DNA from 3 places in the Pseudoalteromonas sp. NFXS39 genome. Region 1 is predicted to be linked to each of the others. Evidence: predicted binding sites of a transcription regulator. Region 1 holds the regulator's gene; each other region holds the start of a gene.
What was found. The regulator MetJ, encoded in region 1, represses methionine synthesis genes. The targets are predictions, from matches to a motif close to TAGACGTCTAGACGTCTA.
Positions count from the first base shown of each region.

Region 2: the regulator MetJ is predicted to act here: its motif matches at 2,096-2,113, upstream of J3455_RS03825 (homoserine O-succinyltransferase).
Region 3: the regulator MetJ is predicted to act here: its motif matches at 1,997-2,014, upstream of J3455_RS17065 (methylenetetrahydrofolate reductase).

Region 1 is NZ_JAGDEC010000007.1:107,173-112,972, reverse strand. It holds gene rpmE (50S ribosomal protein L31) at 87-302, shown strand; gene J3455_RS14215 (malic enzyme-like NAD(P)-binding protein) at 875-2,116, shown strand; gene metJ (met regulon transcriptional regulator MetJ) at 2,216-2,536, opposite strand; gene metB (cystathionine gamma-synthase) at 2,761-4,020, shown strand; gene metL (bifunctional aspartate kinase/homoserine dehydrogenase II) at 4,026-5,800, shown strand, end outside.
Region 2 is NZ_JAGDEC010000002.1:61,007-66,806, reverse strand. It holds gene metH (methionine synthase) at 1-17, opposite strand, end outside; gene J3455_RS03830 (homocysteine S-methyltransferase family protein) at 27-1,094, opposite strand; gene J3455_RS03825 (homoserine O-succinyltransferase) at 1,084-2,031, opposite strand; gene ettA (energy-dependent translational throttle protein EttA) at 2,278-3,951, shown strand; gene J3455_RS03815 (PilZ domain-containing protein) at 4,067-4,432, shown strand; gene J3455_RS03810 (histone deacetylase family protein) at 4,486-5,394, shown strand; gene cyoE (heme o synthase) at 5,477-5,800, opposite strand, start outside.
Region 3 is NZ_JAGDEC010000010.1:51,205-57,004, reverse strand. It holds gene J3455_RS17070 (M16 family metallopeptidase) at 1-1,812, opposite strand, end outside; gene J3455_RS17065 (methylenetetrahydrofolate reductase) at 2,059-3,015, shown strand; gene J3455_RS17060 (sensor domain-containing diguanylate cyclase) at 3,012-3,980, opposite strand; gene J3455_RS17055 (DEAD/DEAH box helicase) at 4,029-5,264, opposite strand; gene J3455_RS17050 (DUF3581 domain-containing protein) at 5,360-5,800, opposite strand, start outside.

The DNA.
Region 1 (5,800 bases):
AATACGCGGCCTATTAATTGTATTAACTGCGTATGGTGCCAGACTTCGGGTTTGGAGAGCGATACGGCCTTAACTAGAGGTTCCCTATGAAAGAAGGTATTCACCCTAAGTACGAAGCTATCACTGCAACTTGTTCATGTGGTAACAAATTCGAAACTAGCTCAACTCTTTGTAAAGACATCCACTTAGACGTATGTTCTGAGTGTCACCCGTTTTACACTGGTAAGCAAAAGATTCTAGACACTGGCGGCCGTGTTGATCGTTTCAACAAGCGCTTCGGTGCACTTAGCAGCAAGAAGTAATTTCTGCTGTTTAGTTAAAAGAAGCACCTTAGGGTGCTTTTTTTATACCTAAAATTCATTAAGTATACTTTGAACTCATCACTAACTTACCATCTTCACTTATTTCTTTTGCATAACTATTTCTGAGTGTTATGCCCACTATGTCGCTAATTGTGCAGACAAAGTGTAAACCCTTGGCTATATTCTTTTTTGTATAAATGCATACCAATCCGCAATAATACTTAATTAAGCGTATTGGTATCTAAAAGTTATTAAAAATAATAATTTTAAATAATTTCGTAATTAAATGCTGTGAACTTCGTTGAAATGGCGGTTTTAGGTTAATTTCGGCTATTTGCAGTGTTCGTGCATACAAAATACAAAAACACGTGCTTAAAAGGCCATAAATAGGTGAATTTTTATGTCTAATTAATCGCAACTATGCACAGAAATTGTGGGGAAATCCTTTAAAATTAAGCGATATAGCTTATAACAGGATAGACCTGATAATACTTGGAATTTTTATACATTACAGGTATCGTACTGATGCAAGCTCTCTCACTTTTTAACTTTTTGCAGGATACTATCGCGTTATGTCAGATTTTCGTGAACAAGCATTACATTACCACGCTCACCCCGTTCCAGGTAAAATTAGTGTTGAACTAACCAAGCCAGCCGAAACGGTTAACGATCTCGCTTTAGCTTATAGCCCAGGTGTGGCTGAACCGGTCCGCGAAATTGCTGCTGATCCAGCAAATGCCTATAAGTACACAGGTAAAGGTAACATGGTTGCGGTTATTTCAAACGGTACCGCAATTTTAGGTTTAGGTAACTTAGGTCCGCTTGCATCAAAACCTGTAATGGAAGGTAAAGCCTTACTATTCAAACGTTTTGCTGGCCTTGATTCAATTGATATTGAAGTAAAACACCGCACAACAGAAGATTTCATCAATACGGTTGCTAATATTGCTGATACCTTTGGTGGTATCAACTTAGAAGATATCAAAGCACCAGAATGTTTTGAAATCGAAAAAGCGCTTATTGAACGCTGTGATATTCCCGTTTTCCATGATGACCAGCATGGTACAGCTATTGTTACTGCCGCCGGTATGCTTAATGCCCTTGAAGTACAAGGTAAAGATATCGAAGATGCCATTATTGTATGTTTAGGTGCCGGTGCTGCCGCAGTTGCTTGTATGGAGCTTTTAATTAAATGTGGCGCACTACGTGAGCACATCTATATGCTTGACCGTAAAGGTGTGATCCATACTCGTCGTGATGACTTAAACGAGTATAAGCAACTATTCGCTAATAATACTGATAAGCGTACATTACAAGATGTTATTGCTGATGCTGATGTATTCGTTGGTGTATCAGGTCCTAACCTATTAACTGCAGATGATCTTAAGCTAATGGCTGATAAACCAGTCGTGTTTGCGTGTTCAAACCCAGATCCTGAGATTGCACCAGAAGTTGCGCACAGTGCACGTAACGATTTAATTATGGCTACGGGTCGTTCAGACTTCCCTAATCAAGTAAATAACGTGCTTTGCTTCCCGTTTATTTTCCGCGGTGCGCTTGATGTGCGTGCAACGGCAATTAATGATGAAATGAAAATTGCAGCAGTACACGCTATTCGTGGTATCGCTAAAGAGTCTGTACCAAATGAAGTACTGAAAGCGGCTGGTGTTGAGTCACTAGAGTTTGGTGCTGAGTACATCATTCCTAAGCCAATGGACCCGCGTTTATTACCTCGTATTGCACGTGCTGTTGCTGAAGCTGCAGTGGAGTCAGGTGTAGCGCAAATCGAGATGCCAGAAGATTACATGCGTTAAACTTAATTACTCAAATTGTATAACGCTAATAAAAAACTCAGCCTTGGCTGAGTTTTTTTATATCTGCGATTATCGGCGGTGATCCGATGGCCGAAATACTTATTCTGAATCAAGCACTGGGATATCTAACCCCATTTCTTGCATAATTCTTTTAACTTCTTCAGGTACCTTTTCAGGGTTGTCTTTACGAAGGTCGTCATCATTTGGTAATGGTTGACCTGTAAAAGCATGTAAGAAAGCTTCACACAATAACTCGCTGTTCGTCGCATGACGCAGGTTATTGATCTGGCGGCGTGTACGCTCGTCAGTTAATACTTTTAATACGTTAAGTGGGATTGATACGGTAATCTTTTTTACTTGTTCTGATTTTTTACCGTGTTCTGCATATGGGTGAATGTATTCACCGTTCCATTTAGCCATAAGTTGTTTCGTTGCCTCGGTTGTCAGTGATTTACGCCTTATTCACAGCGCAAGATGCGGAAATTCTATCTCTTTAAAAAAGATAGTCAAATACTAGTTATTTAGCCATCTAGTGGTGTAAATGTATAAACTTCTATGTGTGAGCAATAAATGCTTTGACTTCTCATATTTGATCATCTAACCTTTTAGACGTCTAAACATCCAATTCAGGAATAGGTGATGAAATGAGCGATAAAAATAAAGCGACGATTACTGTTCGTCACGGCATCGAAGCCGATAAACATCATGGCGCGGTTGTACCGCCCATTTACTTATCAACCACCTATTCATTTGCTGATTTTGATACTAAGCGCCAGTATGACTATGGCCGCAGCGGTAACCCGAATCGCGATATCTTAGCTGAAACCTTAGCTGAACTTGAAGGTGGCGCTAGAGGTATTATTACTGCAACAGGTATGTCAGCAGTGCATTTAGCGACTCAGCTATTAAACAGTGACGACACCTTAGTGATCCCACATGACTGCTATGGTGGTAGTTATCGTTTATTCACTTCGCTTGAAAAGCGTGGCCTGTTAAAACTAAAAGTTTTGGATTTAACGAAATCTGAAAATCTCCAAGAAATTTTATCGATTAAACCTAAGTTGATTTGGATAGAAACGCCAAGTAATCCAATCTTGCGTTTAACAGATATTAAAGCAATCACTAGTATTGCTAAGCAGTGTGATGCTTTAGTTGCGGCTGATAACACCTTCTTATCACCTGCGCTGCAAAACCCAATTGAGTTTGGTGTTGATATTGTTGTTCACTCAACTACTAAATATATTAATGGTCACTCTGATGTGGTTGGCGGTGCGGTGATTGCTGCTACGCAAGAGCTAGGTGATGAGCTTGCTTGGTGGGCAAATAATATCGGTATTACTGGTGCACCATTTGACAGTTACTTAACGCTTCGTGGTTTACGTACTTTAAATGTGCGTTTAAAGCAGCATCAAGAAAATGCTTTTGCGATTGCGGAGTATTTAGAAAACTCTCCTTTTGTAAGCCAAGTTTATTATCCAGGCCTTGCTTCTCACCCACAACATGAGCTTGCTAAAGCACAGCAACGTGGTTTTGGTGGCATGGTGAGCTTTGATATTAAAGGCGACATTAACGATGCTGCAGCGTTTTTAACCAGTCTTAAAGACTTTAGCCTTGCAGAGTCGTTAGGTGGGGTAGAAAGCTTGATTTGTCACCCTGCAACAATGACCCACGCAGGCATGGAGCCTAAAGCGCGCCTTGAAGCCGGTGTGGGCGATACTTTGATCCGTATTTCTGTAGGCATTGAAGATGTAAAAGATCTTATCGCAGATTTAGACCGTGTTTTCAATTTAGTAAAACCAGGTCAAGGCCAGCAAGCTGCTAAAGCTGAAGTAAAACAAACACAGCAAGATACACAACAAAACGCGTCATTTAAGTTAACGCCTGCGCATACGGCATTGTGGTAGAAGAGATGGTAAATATTGTTCATAAATTTGGTGGCTCAAGCTTAAGCTCTGCAGATCGTTATCATGCGGTAGCTAACATCGTTCTAGCGAATACAGAGCAGGGTGACTGTGTGTTTGTGTCGGCATCAGGTAAAACAACCGATACTCTAGTAAAACTTTGGCAAAGTTACCAGCAGCAAGATAGGCAAGCTGTTAGCGATATTTTATTGCTTATTGATAACAATCAACGAGCCTTAATTGAGCAATTACTTACAGGCCAGAATAAACAACAGGCGTTGGCGCAGCTAAATGATGAGCTTGCGGTTTTAAATGAATTAATTAGTCAACAGCAGTTACTTGAGGCGCCTTTACTTGCCCATGGTGAAGTGTGGTCGGCGCGCTTGTTGGCCGCTTACCTAAATCAGCTCGGTGTCGCTGCGCAAGATGTTGATGCAAGGCAGTTATTTACTTTAAATGACGGGCAACTATTACATCAAAAAAATCAGCAGCAATGCACAAGTATAATTAGTAAGTCACACATAAACGTAGTAACGGGCTTTATAGCTGTGGATTGCCAAGGCAATACGGTTACATTAGGGCGCAACGGCAGTGATTACAGTGCGACGTTACTGGCCAGTTATACTTTTGCGAAACAAGTGTCTATATGGACCGATACACAAGGAGTGTTTAGTACAGATCCTCGTAAAGTTAAAAATGCGCTTAAATATGCCAAGGTTTGTCGCGAGCAAGCTAACTTATTAGCGCGTTTAGGTAATCCTGTACTGCATGCTAAGACGTTATCGCCGTTAAAAGGCACCGAGATCAAGCTAGTTGTTAGAAGTAGCTTTGATTGCGATGCAACGCCAACCGAAGTAGTAAAAGAAGGCTATAGCAAAGCAAAACGTTTTATTACTACCTTAGATAACATCGATTTATTACGGGTTGATAAACTTAGTAGTGGTGAAGTAGGTGAACTAAGCCAGTTAATCCAGCACAGCCTGCACCACTTTACTAAAGATGGCGATACTTACTTATTAGTGCCAGGCCAAAGCACTCATCAGGTTGTAGGCCACTTAGCGGGTCGCGCCAATATTGTTGAGTCTAATTTAAGTGGTTGTGCAGTGGTTGCACCAACAACTGATGTAATTACGCTTACAGATCAAGCGACAGCGCTTTTAAAAGAGCAAAGCATTCATCCTCGTTTTGTACAACAAGATGATAACTATGTGTTGATCTTAAATGACCAGGCAATTGATAGTGATGTTTTAACTCTTCTACATGACAAGTTAGTCAACAAAGGCCAAGAGCTGGCCATTATCGTTGCTGGTCTTGGTAATGTGGGTGAGGTGTTCTTATCGCAACTACAAGCTCAGTTTGCTCGTTTATCTGCTCAGTATAAAGTAAAAGTTGTTGCTCTTTTACGCTCAAAGCAAATGCTTTTTAGTGCCAGTGGTTTAAATACTGAAACATGGCAAGAGCAATGGCACAACGAAGCGCAAAGCTACAACAAAGCTGAGTTATTAGCACGTATCAATGAGCTTGATTATGAACACAAAGTAGTGATTGATATTACAGCCAGTGAGGCCTTTAGTCAGTTTTATCCTGATTTTATAGAACTTAACTGCCATTTGATCAGTGCAAACAAATATGCTGGCACCGCCGCAAGTAGTTGGTATCAAACATTACGTAATAATTTAGCCGAGCGAAATTTATTGTGGCGCTATAACACCAGTGTGGGGGCAGGTTTACCAATTAATTTTGCTTTAGCTGATTTACAAAATAGTGGTGACAGAATTAACCG
Region 2 (5,800 bases), on a different contig from region 1:
GCAATTTGGTCAGTCATGTCGGTTTCCTAGTTTAAGTTACACGCTTCAAGGCCCGATAAGCGCATACGCACTTCAAGCTCAGGTAATTGGCGAGGTTTAACACCTTCAAGGCCTTTCGCAAACGCCTTTATATGAGCCGGTGTGGTGCCGCAACAACCACCTACAATGTTGATAAAGCCAGACTTGCCCCAATCAATAATTTCTTTTGCCATTTCAGGGGCTTCTAAATCATATTCGCCAAACTCGTTCGGTAAACCTGCATTTGGATGCACCGAGGTAAAGGTTTCACAAACACGGGATAACTCTTCAACATACTGGCGCAGTAAGTCAGGGCCAAGGGCGCAGTTAAGGCCGATTGATAGCGGCTTAATATGGCGAATTGAGTTATAAAATGCTTCTGTTGTTTGGCCTGATAAAGTACGGCCTGAGGCATCGGTAATGGTGCCTGAGATCATCACAGGTAAACTACGACCAGCCTGTTCGAATGCTTCTTCCACAGCGAACGAAGCAGCTTTTGCATTAAGCGTATCAAAGATAGTTTCAATCAAAATAAGGTCAGCACCGCCTTCCATAAGTGCAAGTGTTGACTCAACATACGCGGCCACCAGCTTATCAAAGTTGATATTTCGATAACCGGGATCGTTTACATCTGGCGAAATAGAACAAGTTTTTGATGTTGGTCCAAGTACGCCTGCAACATAACGAGGCTTGCTTGGATCTTTTGCTTCAAACTCATCACATACGCTGCGTGCAAGCTTAGCTGACTCTAGGTTGATTTCGCGGCTAAGGCTAGCCATGTCGTAATCTTCCATCGAAATAGTCGTGGCATTAAAAGTATTGGTTTCGATGATATCGGCACCGGCTTCTAAGTAAGCACGGTGAATATCAGCAATGATTTTTGGCTGAGTCAGGCTTAATAAGTCGTTATTGCCTTTAATAAGTACATGCCAGTCTTTAAAGCGCTCACCGCGATAATCCTGTTCTTCTAATTTATGTTCTTGGATCATGGTGCCCATCGCGCCATCGAGGATTAAAATTCGCTGTTTTAGCGCCTCGGTTAATTGTTCGCGTTTATTCACTGCATTACTCGGCATAGTTGTTAGTCCTTACATCTTGGCTAACTAAGTTAATATCATACGGTGTAGTTTGGTACACATAATAGTTTAACCAATTCGAAAACAATAAAAAGGCATGGCTTTGCCACGTTTTCGACGGTTCGTTATCTGGGTTATCGTCAGGGAAGTAGTTTTCTGGCTTAGGCGCATCAGCTGATTTTTCTTGGTCACGCAAATACTCCCCTTTTAGGGTATGGGCATCGTACTCTGGATGGCCCGTAATATATACTTGGCTACCTGATTTATTTTTAATTAAATAGGCACCTACTCGCTCAGAGCCTGCTAACACAACCAGCTCATCGCAGGCATTGATCTTCTCGATATCAATATGACCATAGCGAGAATGTGGCACTAAAAAGGTGTCATCAAAGCCTCGGGTAAGTGCCGCATGATCAAAATAACTTTTATGGGTAAATACGCCACTGAGTTTATTTGGTTTCAGATCACGCTTCAGACCATAGTGATGATAAAGCCCAGCATGTGCCGCCCAACACGAAAACAACGTAGACGTAACATGCTGCTCTGCCCAATCTAAAATAACTTTTAGTTCATCCCAGTAAGCAACTTCGTCATACTCTAAATGAGCAAGCGGCGCGCCTGTTATGATCATGGCATCGTAGTTATTATCTTTCACTTCTGAAAAATAACGATAGAAAGTATCCATGTGCTGCTCAGAGTTACTACTCGTGCGATGAGTATCCAACCTCAACAACTCAACATTAACTTGTAACGGTGAGTTAGCTAATAATCGAATAAATTGCACTTCGGTTTCAACTTTGTTTGGCATTAAGTTTAAGATAGCCAAACGCATTGGACGAATCTCTTGCGTTTTAGCACGACTTTTTGGCATTACAAACACGTTCTCTTGACGTAATTTTGCAATGGCTGGCAATTCATCTTTTACTGTAATGGGCATAGCTGGCTCCGAGCACACTTATCTGACTGCTAATTATGAACGGATAGTTAGAAATTTCAACCTCTAGATGTTTAGATGTCCAAATGAAGTGATATTTCTGAGTGGTCATTAATTAAAATGTATGACTTTTTGAGTAAATAACACCTTGATATTAAGCCTATCATAAACGCTGAATTCTGTATTTTGAGGTAGTTTGGGTATACAATACTTGCTGTTAATTTTTCTTATAAATTGAAGGCTTCTTTCATGGTGTTACCAGATAAGTTTATATTCTCGATGAGTCGAGTTTCTAAGGTTGTGCCACCTAAGCGCACTATCCTAAAAGATATTTCTTTACACTTTTTCCCAGGCGCAAAAATTGGTGTGCTAGGTCTAAACGGTGCAGGTAAATCAACATTACTTCGCATTATGGCTGGTGTTGACCAAGACTTTGAAGGTGAAGCACGCCCTCAACCAGGCACTAAAATCGGTTACTTACCGCAAGAGCCTGTTTTAGAAGAAAGCAAAACTGTTCGCGAAACAGTAGAAGAAGCAGTAAGCGAAGTTAAAAATGCACTGAATCGCTTAGATGAAGTATACAACGAGTATGCAATGGACGGTGCTGACTTCGATGCACTTGCCAAAGAACAAGGTGAACTTGAAGCTATCATCCAAGCACACGATGGTCACAATATCGACAACGTGTTAGAACGTGCAGCTGATGCATTACGTTTACCACCTTGGGATGCAAAAATTGAACACCTTTCGGGTGGTGAGCGACGCCGTGTTGCGATCTGTCGTTTACTACTTGAAAAACCAGATATGCTAATTCTTGATGAACCAACCAACCACTTAGATGCTGAGTCTGTTGCTTGGTTAGAGCGCTTCTTACACGACTACGAAGGTACCGTGGTAGCTGTAACCCACGACCGTTACTTCTTAGATAACGTAGCAGGTTGGATTTTAGAGCTTGACCGTGGTGAAGGTATTCCTTGGGAAGGTAATTATTCATCATGGCTTGAACAAAAAGATTTACGTTTACAACAAGAGCAGAAATCTGAAAAAGCACGTCAAAAATCAATCGCGCAAGAACTTGAATGGGTTCGTTCAAACCCTAAAGGCCGTCAGGCTAAGTCTAAAGCACGTATGGCACAGTTTTCTGAGCTACAGCAAAACGATTACCAAAAGCGTAACGAAACAAATGAACTATTCATTCCACCAGGTCCACGCTTAGGTGACCAAGTTATCGAAGTGAAAGGTCTGAAGAAAAGCTTTGGCGATCGCGTATTAATCGATGACTTAAACTTTGCAATGCCAAAAGGCGCTATCGTAGGTATTATCGGTGCCAATGGTGCGGGTAAATCAACCCTGTTCAAAATGCTAAGTGGTGAAGAAACGCCAGATAGCGGTGAGATCCTTGTTGGTGATACTGTTGAGCTTGCAACCGTTGATCAGTTCCGTGGTGACATGGACGAAAGCAACACCGTTTTCCAAGAAATCTCAAACGGCCAAGACGTATTAAAAATTGGTAACTTTGAATTCCCAAGCCGGGCCTATGTTGGCCGCTTTAACTTCAAAGGTAACGACCAACAAAAATTCGTTAAAGACTTATCAGGTGGTGAGCGCAACCGTTTACATCTAGCTAAGTTATTAAAAGCAGGTGGTAACGTGTTACTACTGGATGAGCCTACCAATGACCTAGACGTTGAAACATTACGTGCACTTGAGAACGCTATTTTAGAGTTCCCAGGCTGTGTAATGTGTATCTCGCATGACCGTTGGTTCCTTGACCGTATTGCTACACATATTCTTGATTACCGTGACGAAGGCCAAATTAACTTCTTCGATGGTAACTACACAGAATACGAAGAGTGGCTGAAGAAAACCTTAGGCGCAGAAGCGGCACAACCTAAGCGTATTAAATACAAAAAAATTGGCTAATTAGCTGATACTCAAAAAGCCCCGATTTAGGGGCTTTTTTGTTGCTATAATCATTTCTCTCACTAATTTCATAATGATCTATACTCATTAAGTTAATATAGGTGGAGATAAAGTTATGAATGAACGCAGAGAGTTTTCGCGGGTATTATTTTCTTGCCCTGCGATCCTTCGCATCGAAGATAACGACTACCACTGTCAGTTACTTGATCTATCTTTGCAAGGTGCGCTTATTACTAAAAGTGATTCATTTTTAGTGCCTATTCATAGTAAGGCAGACTTAATCTTTACCCTGCCAGAGTCAAATATCGAGATAAAAATGCAAGTGGAGCTGTGCCATATTGAGCATCAACATGCAGGCCTTCGCTGTGAACATATAGATATTGATAGTATTACTCACTTAAAACGACTGATTGAGCTAAACTTGGGTGATGAAGCATTATTACATCGCGAGTTGGGCCATTTAATTCACGCACCAGAGTAAACATTTGCCAGTAGATTCGTTATGCTGTAGCAAATTCAGCTATCCAATGAGCTATGCAGTTAAATCCCCACTTACCCTTGGTGTATCACCCAAATTACTCGTTTAGTTTCGATCCTAACCATCGCTTTGTGATGAGTAAGTTTGCTTATTTATATGAGCATGTACAAAGCCTTGGATTAATAAATGACAACCTAACACAGCCGGTGCTTGGCACCCCAGAGCCCCTTGAATTAGTGCACTGTGAAAATTACATCAACGACCTTTGGCATAATAGATTAGATGAAAAGGCGATGCGCCGCATTGGCTTACCTTGGTCAAAAGAGCTGATGGCACGTACTTTTACCGCCCCACTTGGCACCTTACAAGCAGCACGCTTAGCACTTAAACATGGCATCGCTTGTCACTTAGCCGGTGGCACTCACCATGCTCATACTGACTTTGGCTCAGGCTATTGCATGGTAAACGACTTAGCTTTCACCAGCGAAACCCTGATAAAAAGTGGCGAAGTGACCAATATACTTATTTTTGATTTAGATGTTCATCAAGGTGATGGTACCGCAGCAATGCTGGAACATCAGCCCTACGCCTATACCTGCTCTATTCACTGTGAAAAGAATTTTCCGTTTCGAAAATCATCCAGCGACTTAGACATAGGTTTAGCACCGAATGTCGCTGACAGTGAATACCTAGGCGTTGTTGACGATACTCTGAGTTATTTATTAAACACCCTAAACCCAGATTTAGTACTTTATGATGCAGGTGTTGATGTATGGCAGCAAGATGGTTTAGGTAAACTTGATATAAGCTGGCAAGGGATAGAGCAACGCGACCATTTAGTCTTCAAGCGCTGCCTTGAGCGCAATGTACCTGTCGCAACCGTAATTGGTGGGGGTTATGATAAAGATCATCGCCGTTTAGCGGCTCGTCACGGCATTGTAGTTGAACAAGCGGCTCGCTTTTAATAACGACAAAGAAAAAAGGCCCGGTGGAGAAAAAAACCGGGCCTTTGCTACTGTAACATTGGGATATGTTAGCAACTTTTTTCTAAGTTAAAACAAGTAGCTGTGGAGCTACCGAATGGTAATCTAAAGCCATAGCTATGCTCAAAACCGTGATGTTTACAATTGAAAAAGCAAACACTTGGCGCGCCCAGCCGCTTACATCAATATTGCGACGATAGCCACGAAGCGCCATTAGCAACCACCAAAAACTCGTTGTACAAGCTACAGCCATAAAGGCTAAACCTGTATAACCACTAATGGTTAATAACATCACAACCAACGCATACACGGCGATATATAAAACAATGTGATGCTTTGCCTTCTCGATCCCCTGCGCTACAGGTAACACAGGAATTCTGGCCGCTTG
Region 3 (5,800 bases), on a different contig from region 1:
GCTATCTATAAGCTCTTTTTTCAGACGCTTGAAATCATCTTCTCTAAAGCCAGGGTTTAACAATTGATCGCTAACAAGCGCATACCATTTCGCAGCATTATCTTTGTGTACTCGACCACGAAGTGAAATCATCTCTTTATCAAGTTGATAACCAAAGCTTCCCGCCAAAGGATATAAGGCTTTCTTAATATCTTTATAGCTCATTGATTCTGAACCACCTTGCGCTAGCATCGCGGCTGTTAGCGCCGCTAAACCTTTTTTGCCTTGTGGATCAGCTGCCGCACCGGTATTGAATAACCAGTTTACATCAACCAGTGGTGAACTATTTGTTTTATCAAGTACTTTAAAATGACGTTCTGTTGGTGCTTGCTCGATACTTGCCACCGCTGCATTTAAATCAACTTCCTGCTCAAAACCAGTTACTTTATCAAGCGCCGACATTGTCACTGTGGTACGGCTTGAATCAACAAAATACTTGTTTGCTACTGCTTTGATATCTTCTGGAGTGATGCTATCAGCAGTGGCGTAAAGTTGGTTAATAACTTCAGGGTCGCGCTCAAAGTGCATGTAGCTTGCAAGCGTTGAGGCTATTGATTGCGATGAATCAAGACCATTGATAAAGCTGTATTTTAAGTTAGATTTTAAATCAGCTAACTTTTGCGCATCAACTAACTCAGTACGTGCTTGTGCATAAGTACGGTTAATCGCATCACGGGCTTTAGCAAGATCAGCTTCGTTTTCTACTTTTACAAAAACATGTAATAAACCGGGGTCTTTAGTATCTGGGTTATAGGTAAACATTTGACTGGCAATTTGTTTATCAACAACAAGTTCTTGATAAAGTGCCGAGTTATTTGAGAAATAAAGCTGCGAAATCAAATCAAGCGCAGCACGGTCTTTTTGAGTTGGATCCCATGCTGTGCCTTTGTAAGACACTAGTAACCAATGACCCGGTAAACCATCATATTTTTCATGAACGTACTTAGGTGCTTGTTGTTTCGGTTCAGTTGGAATGTCGGCTTGGTAATCACCTTTTTTCCAGTTACCCCAATGCTTTTTCACCATTGCCATAGTTTCTTGTGGATCAACATCACCAACAATGACTAAAGAGACGTACTCAGGCTTATAAAACTTAGCGAAAAACTCTTTACCATATGCCATTTGATCAGGCATGGCTTCGATGTCTTCAAAAAAGCCCATCGTGGTGTGTTTATATGTGTGCTTCTCGAATGCTTCGTTACGAACGGCAGAAAGTAACTTACGAATTGGGCTAGCATTATTCTTTAAATATTCACCTTTTACAGTCAGTGCTTCAGTACGGAACTGCTCTTCGCTGTAAGTCAGGTTTTGGAAAATATCAGCTTCGATTTCGAGTACTTTATCTAAGTGCTCTTTTGAGAAATTTAAGTGATAGTTAGTGTAATCGTTGGTCGTATACGCGCGATTATCAACACCTGAGTTCTTTAAAATATCTGAATAGACATCTTGCGGGAATTTTTCAGAGCCTTTAAACATCATGTGCTCAAAGAAGTGTGCAAAACCGGTTTTACCTGCTTCAACCTCATTACGCGAACCAACCGATACCGGAATTTGCAGTGATACGACGTCTGGGTAGTCGGTTTTCACTACCATTACGCGAAGGCCGTTCTCAAGCTCTTCTAATAGGTAATCTTGGCTAAATACACGGTTATCATCTTGGCTTACTTGCTGCTCAATTTCGACTTCTTTAACCATATTTGACTGTGAGTTACTTGCGCAGCCACTCAGCGCAAGTGTTACAGCAAAACTGGTTGCTAATAATCTAAATTTCATAATGTTCCCTTGTTAGTTATTTTTCTCATAATGATTGCAGCCTGATTATGCATCAAAGCGCCAGAAAATATGAGGGTCAGGGCAATAATTTATGTAAACAGGTGTGTCAATTTCGTAGAACACCTCACATTCAACTTGAGTAAAATTCATAGTCATTGAAAAACTTTCATCAGAAAAATCTATCTAGACGTCTAAATGGCTGCTATATTGTTTACATAGACATTAGCACAAGCTGGAATGAGGATTATGGCTTTATCATTACAAGAGAAAATTGAAGACACCAATCAAGGCGTCTACCTTATCGGTACCACACCACCAAAATCAGGTACTGATAAAGCCATGCTTGAAACTATTGCCCAAAAGCTACTAGGTCGCTTGCACGAAATTGAATACGATGGTGTGATCATTTACGACATTCAAGATGAAAGCAGCCGAATTGCTAAACCGCGCCCTTTTCCGTTTAAAGAAACGGTTGATCCACGTGAATATAGTCAACTACTTCGCAGCCTCTCACAACTGGATGTAATCACTTATAAAAGTGTTGCCCAACGTGGTGAAGCTGAGTTTACCGAGTGGTTAAATGAAACTCGAAATGATTTTGAATTAAAGAACTTAGTGCTAGTAGGTAGTCCATCATCTCATGGTGACATCAAATTAAGCCTTTCTGATGCTTATAAAACGCTAGTAAAACAGAATAGCGATGTATTTTTAGGTGGCGTTACTATTGCAGAGCGTCACGCTAGCAAACGTAATGAACATGAGCGTTTAGTCGAAAAAACAGCGCAAGGCTGTAAGTTTTTCATCTCACAAGCCGTTTACAATGCCCAAGCGACTATTGATTTGATCACCAGCTATGCCCGCAGCTGTAAAGCACAAGGCACAACCCCAAAGCGTATTATTCTAACGTTTACTCCATGTGGCGGTGAAAAAACCTTAGAATTTATGGAGTGGTTAGGAATTTCGGTACCAGAGGCGACTAAGTACCGTATGTTAGATTCGGCAAATACATTGAGTGAATCGGTGCGTATTTGCCGTGAGAATCTTGACTTAATTTTACAAAGCTGCGCGCATTTAGATGTACCGCTCGGTTTAAATATCGAAAGCTTAACTAATCGTAAAGAAGAAATTGATGCGTCAATTAACCTTTATCGTTTACTTAAAGCGACCATGGAGCTGAACCTAGCTGAGAAACAAATAGCTTAACGTGCTGCCTTCGAGGCTTGCTTTTTCTCATACATATCTTCATCTGCTCGTTTTAATAGCTCAGCAAAGTTTTCTTTTGGCTGAGCTATCACCCCAGAACCAATACTTAAACTCGTAACTGGAATGCCCCGCTTTGCTAAATTAGATTGATAGGTGGTGTTGAGCTTATCGGCTATGCTTTCTATGCAATCACCTGGCTGAACTTGCAATAAAGCAATAAACTCATCGCCCCCTAAGCGGCCAATAATATCGGTTTCACGAAGACACTCTTTCATAGTGTCAGCTAAACAAATAAGCGCGAGATCGCCAACTTCATGGCCGTAAGTATCGTTGAGCGGTTTAAAACTGTTTATATCAATAAACAAACAGCTAATGTCAAAGCCAAGACGTTTCGATATATTCAGTTTATGTTGGCAAAGTAGGTCTATTGCGCGGCGATTATAAATATTGGTAAGTGAATCGAGCATGGCAATTTCACGCATCTGCGTAAAATTATCTAACAAAGCAAGGTCGTCCTCAACCATATCGCGAAGTTGCTCTATTAATTCTAAAAAGCTCTGTTGATAGTGAGTCTGCTTAAAATCCATTACACAAAATGTGCCAAACGGTTCACCATTAGGCCAACTAATAGGTACACCAAGGTAAGATTCAAAACCATCTTTCACTAGTGGGCTATCATCCCACTGAGAGTCTTTACTTGCATGATCAACATAAAGTGGTGCCATATCTCGCACAACTTTTTTACAGAAGATATTATCGTCAGCATTTAATTCAGCCCCTGCTTCATAGGGGTTTTCTTGCTGCTCACTGGATACAATAATACGATAAACATTGTCAGTTTTATGGACGATAAAACCCGCAGGAGCAGAAAACAACTCAGTCATGAGATTAATTGTTTTCTGCCACTTTTCTAAGGAAAATTGTTTATCAGCGCGGCGAAAAACCCACTTATTTTCTTCTAACATACTAAACTCTCAACTTTAGCCTGAGGATAGTATAAATATATGCCAAATTTAGGAACGTCTCCTACTTTTTTGCCCTAAGATGCGTTTTTTATCACGCGAGCGCCGTGCTTTATTTGTATTTTTACGAACCTGTTTTGGCTCTTTGGTTAAATCAGGCTCATATCCTGGTAACCACTGTGGAGTAAGTCTCGTGTCGAGTAAGATATCTATTTCATCCAGTAACCATTGCTCATCAATACTAACCAGCGACATCGCCATCCCTTTCTCGCCAGCACGACCTGTACGACCAATACGGTGTACATAATCTTCGGCCACATAAGGCAGTTCGTAATTGATTACATACTTTAACGAAGCAATATCAAGGCCACGAGCAGCAACATCTGTCGCTACCAGTACTCTTGTTGCACCGGATTTAAAGTTATGTAGCGCTTTATCTCGTGCTCCTTGGCTTTTATCACCATGAATAGATTCAGTTTTTAAACCGTCTTTACACATTTCTTTTGCAAGCACATCAGCGGTTTGTTTAGTACGAGTGAATATTAGTACTTGCTGCCAATTCTTCATACCGATCATATGCGATACCAGTTCACGCTTACGATCTTCATCAACCGCATAAACTAGCTGCTCAACTTCAACCGCTGCTGAGTTGCGTTTATTTACTTCAACTAATTTAGGATCATTCAATAACTGCTTACTTAGCTTAAAGATGCTGTCGTCAAATGTTGCTGAAAACAGTAAGGTTTGACGATCTTTTGGCACGTGACGCAAGATACGATTGATCTCGTCAATAAAGCCCATATCAAGCATGCGATCAGCTTCATCGAATACCAAAGCATTAATACTAGAGAGCTTAATACTGCCCTTGATCACATGATCAAGTAAGCGCCCAGGTGTTGCGATGACAACCTGTGCAGCTTTTATGGCTTTAATTTGTGGGCCAATACTGGCGCCGCCATAAGCAAGCGCCGCTTTTATATCTGTGTGCGCAGCATAGCGCTCTACACTTGCAAATACTTGCTGAGCGAGCTCTCGGGTGGGCGTTAAAATAAGTACCTTAACAGCATCAGGGAGTACTTCAGCAGACATCAAGTTGTGCAGTAGTGGTAAAACAAAGGCGGCTGTTTTGCCCGTTCCGGTTTGTGCACTGCCCATTACATCAGCTCCCGCTAAAATGAGTGGGATGGTTTGCGCTTGAATGGCTGTGGGGGTGTGATAATTCTCTTCTTGCAAAGCACTTAGCAATGCAGGTGCAAGATTTAACTCTGAAAAGGTCGCTACTGACATATTCTGAAGTACATTTGGCTATAAAAGCGCTATTGTACGCTGAACATCAGCAACAAAAAAGGCGCAATGAGCGCCCTTTATAGCAAATGTAGAGATTACTCTGGTTTAAGTGATTCTTTACGGTGATTATAAAAACTAATTAAGTCATCAACCGTTGCTTGGCAATAATCACGAATACCAGATACAAGCATGTGCTTTTCACCTGAGCCTACTTTCTTGCCGTTTTCTAAAAGGTTAAAGCGAAGCGTAATTTTTCCGCGCTTGCCAGTAAATTCAAAATCAGGTTCCGCAAATTGTAATTCAGGTGCGCTAATATCAAGACGATCTAGGTTAATCAGCATTGACTCGTAAATCACCATAGGGCGCGCAGGGTTGATCATCACGTCTTGCTTACCCATTAATGGGATGATGACATGCGGAAACGTAGTGCCAGAAAACTCAACATAATTTTTAATTAAGCTATTCGTTAATTCTGGACACTGGCTAACAGCACCTTCTCGTTTAACTTTTAGCATTACTTTTTCGCCATCGGTAAT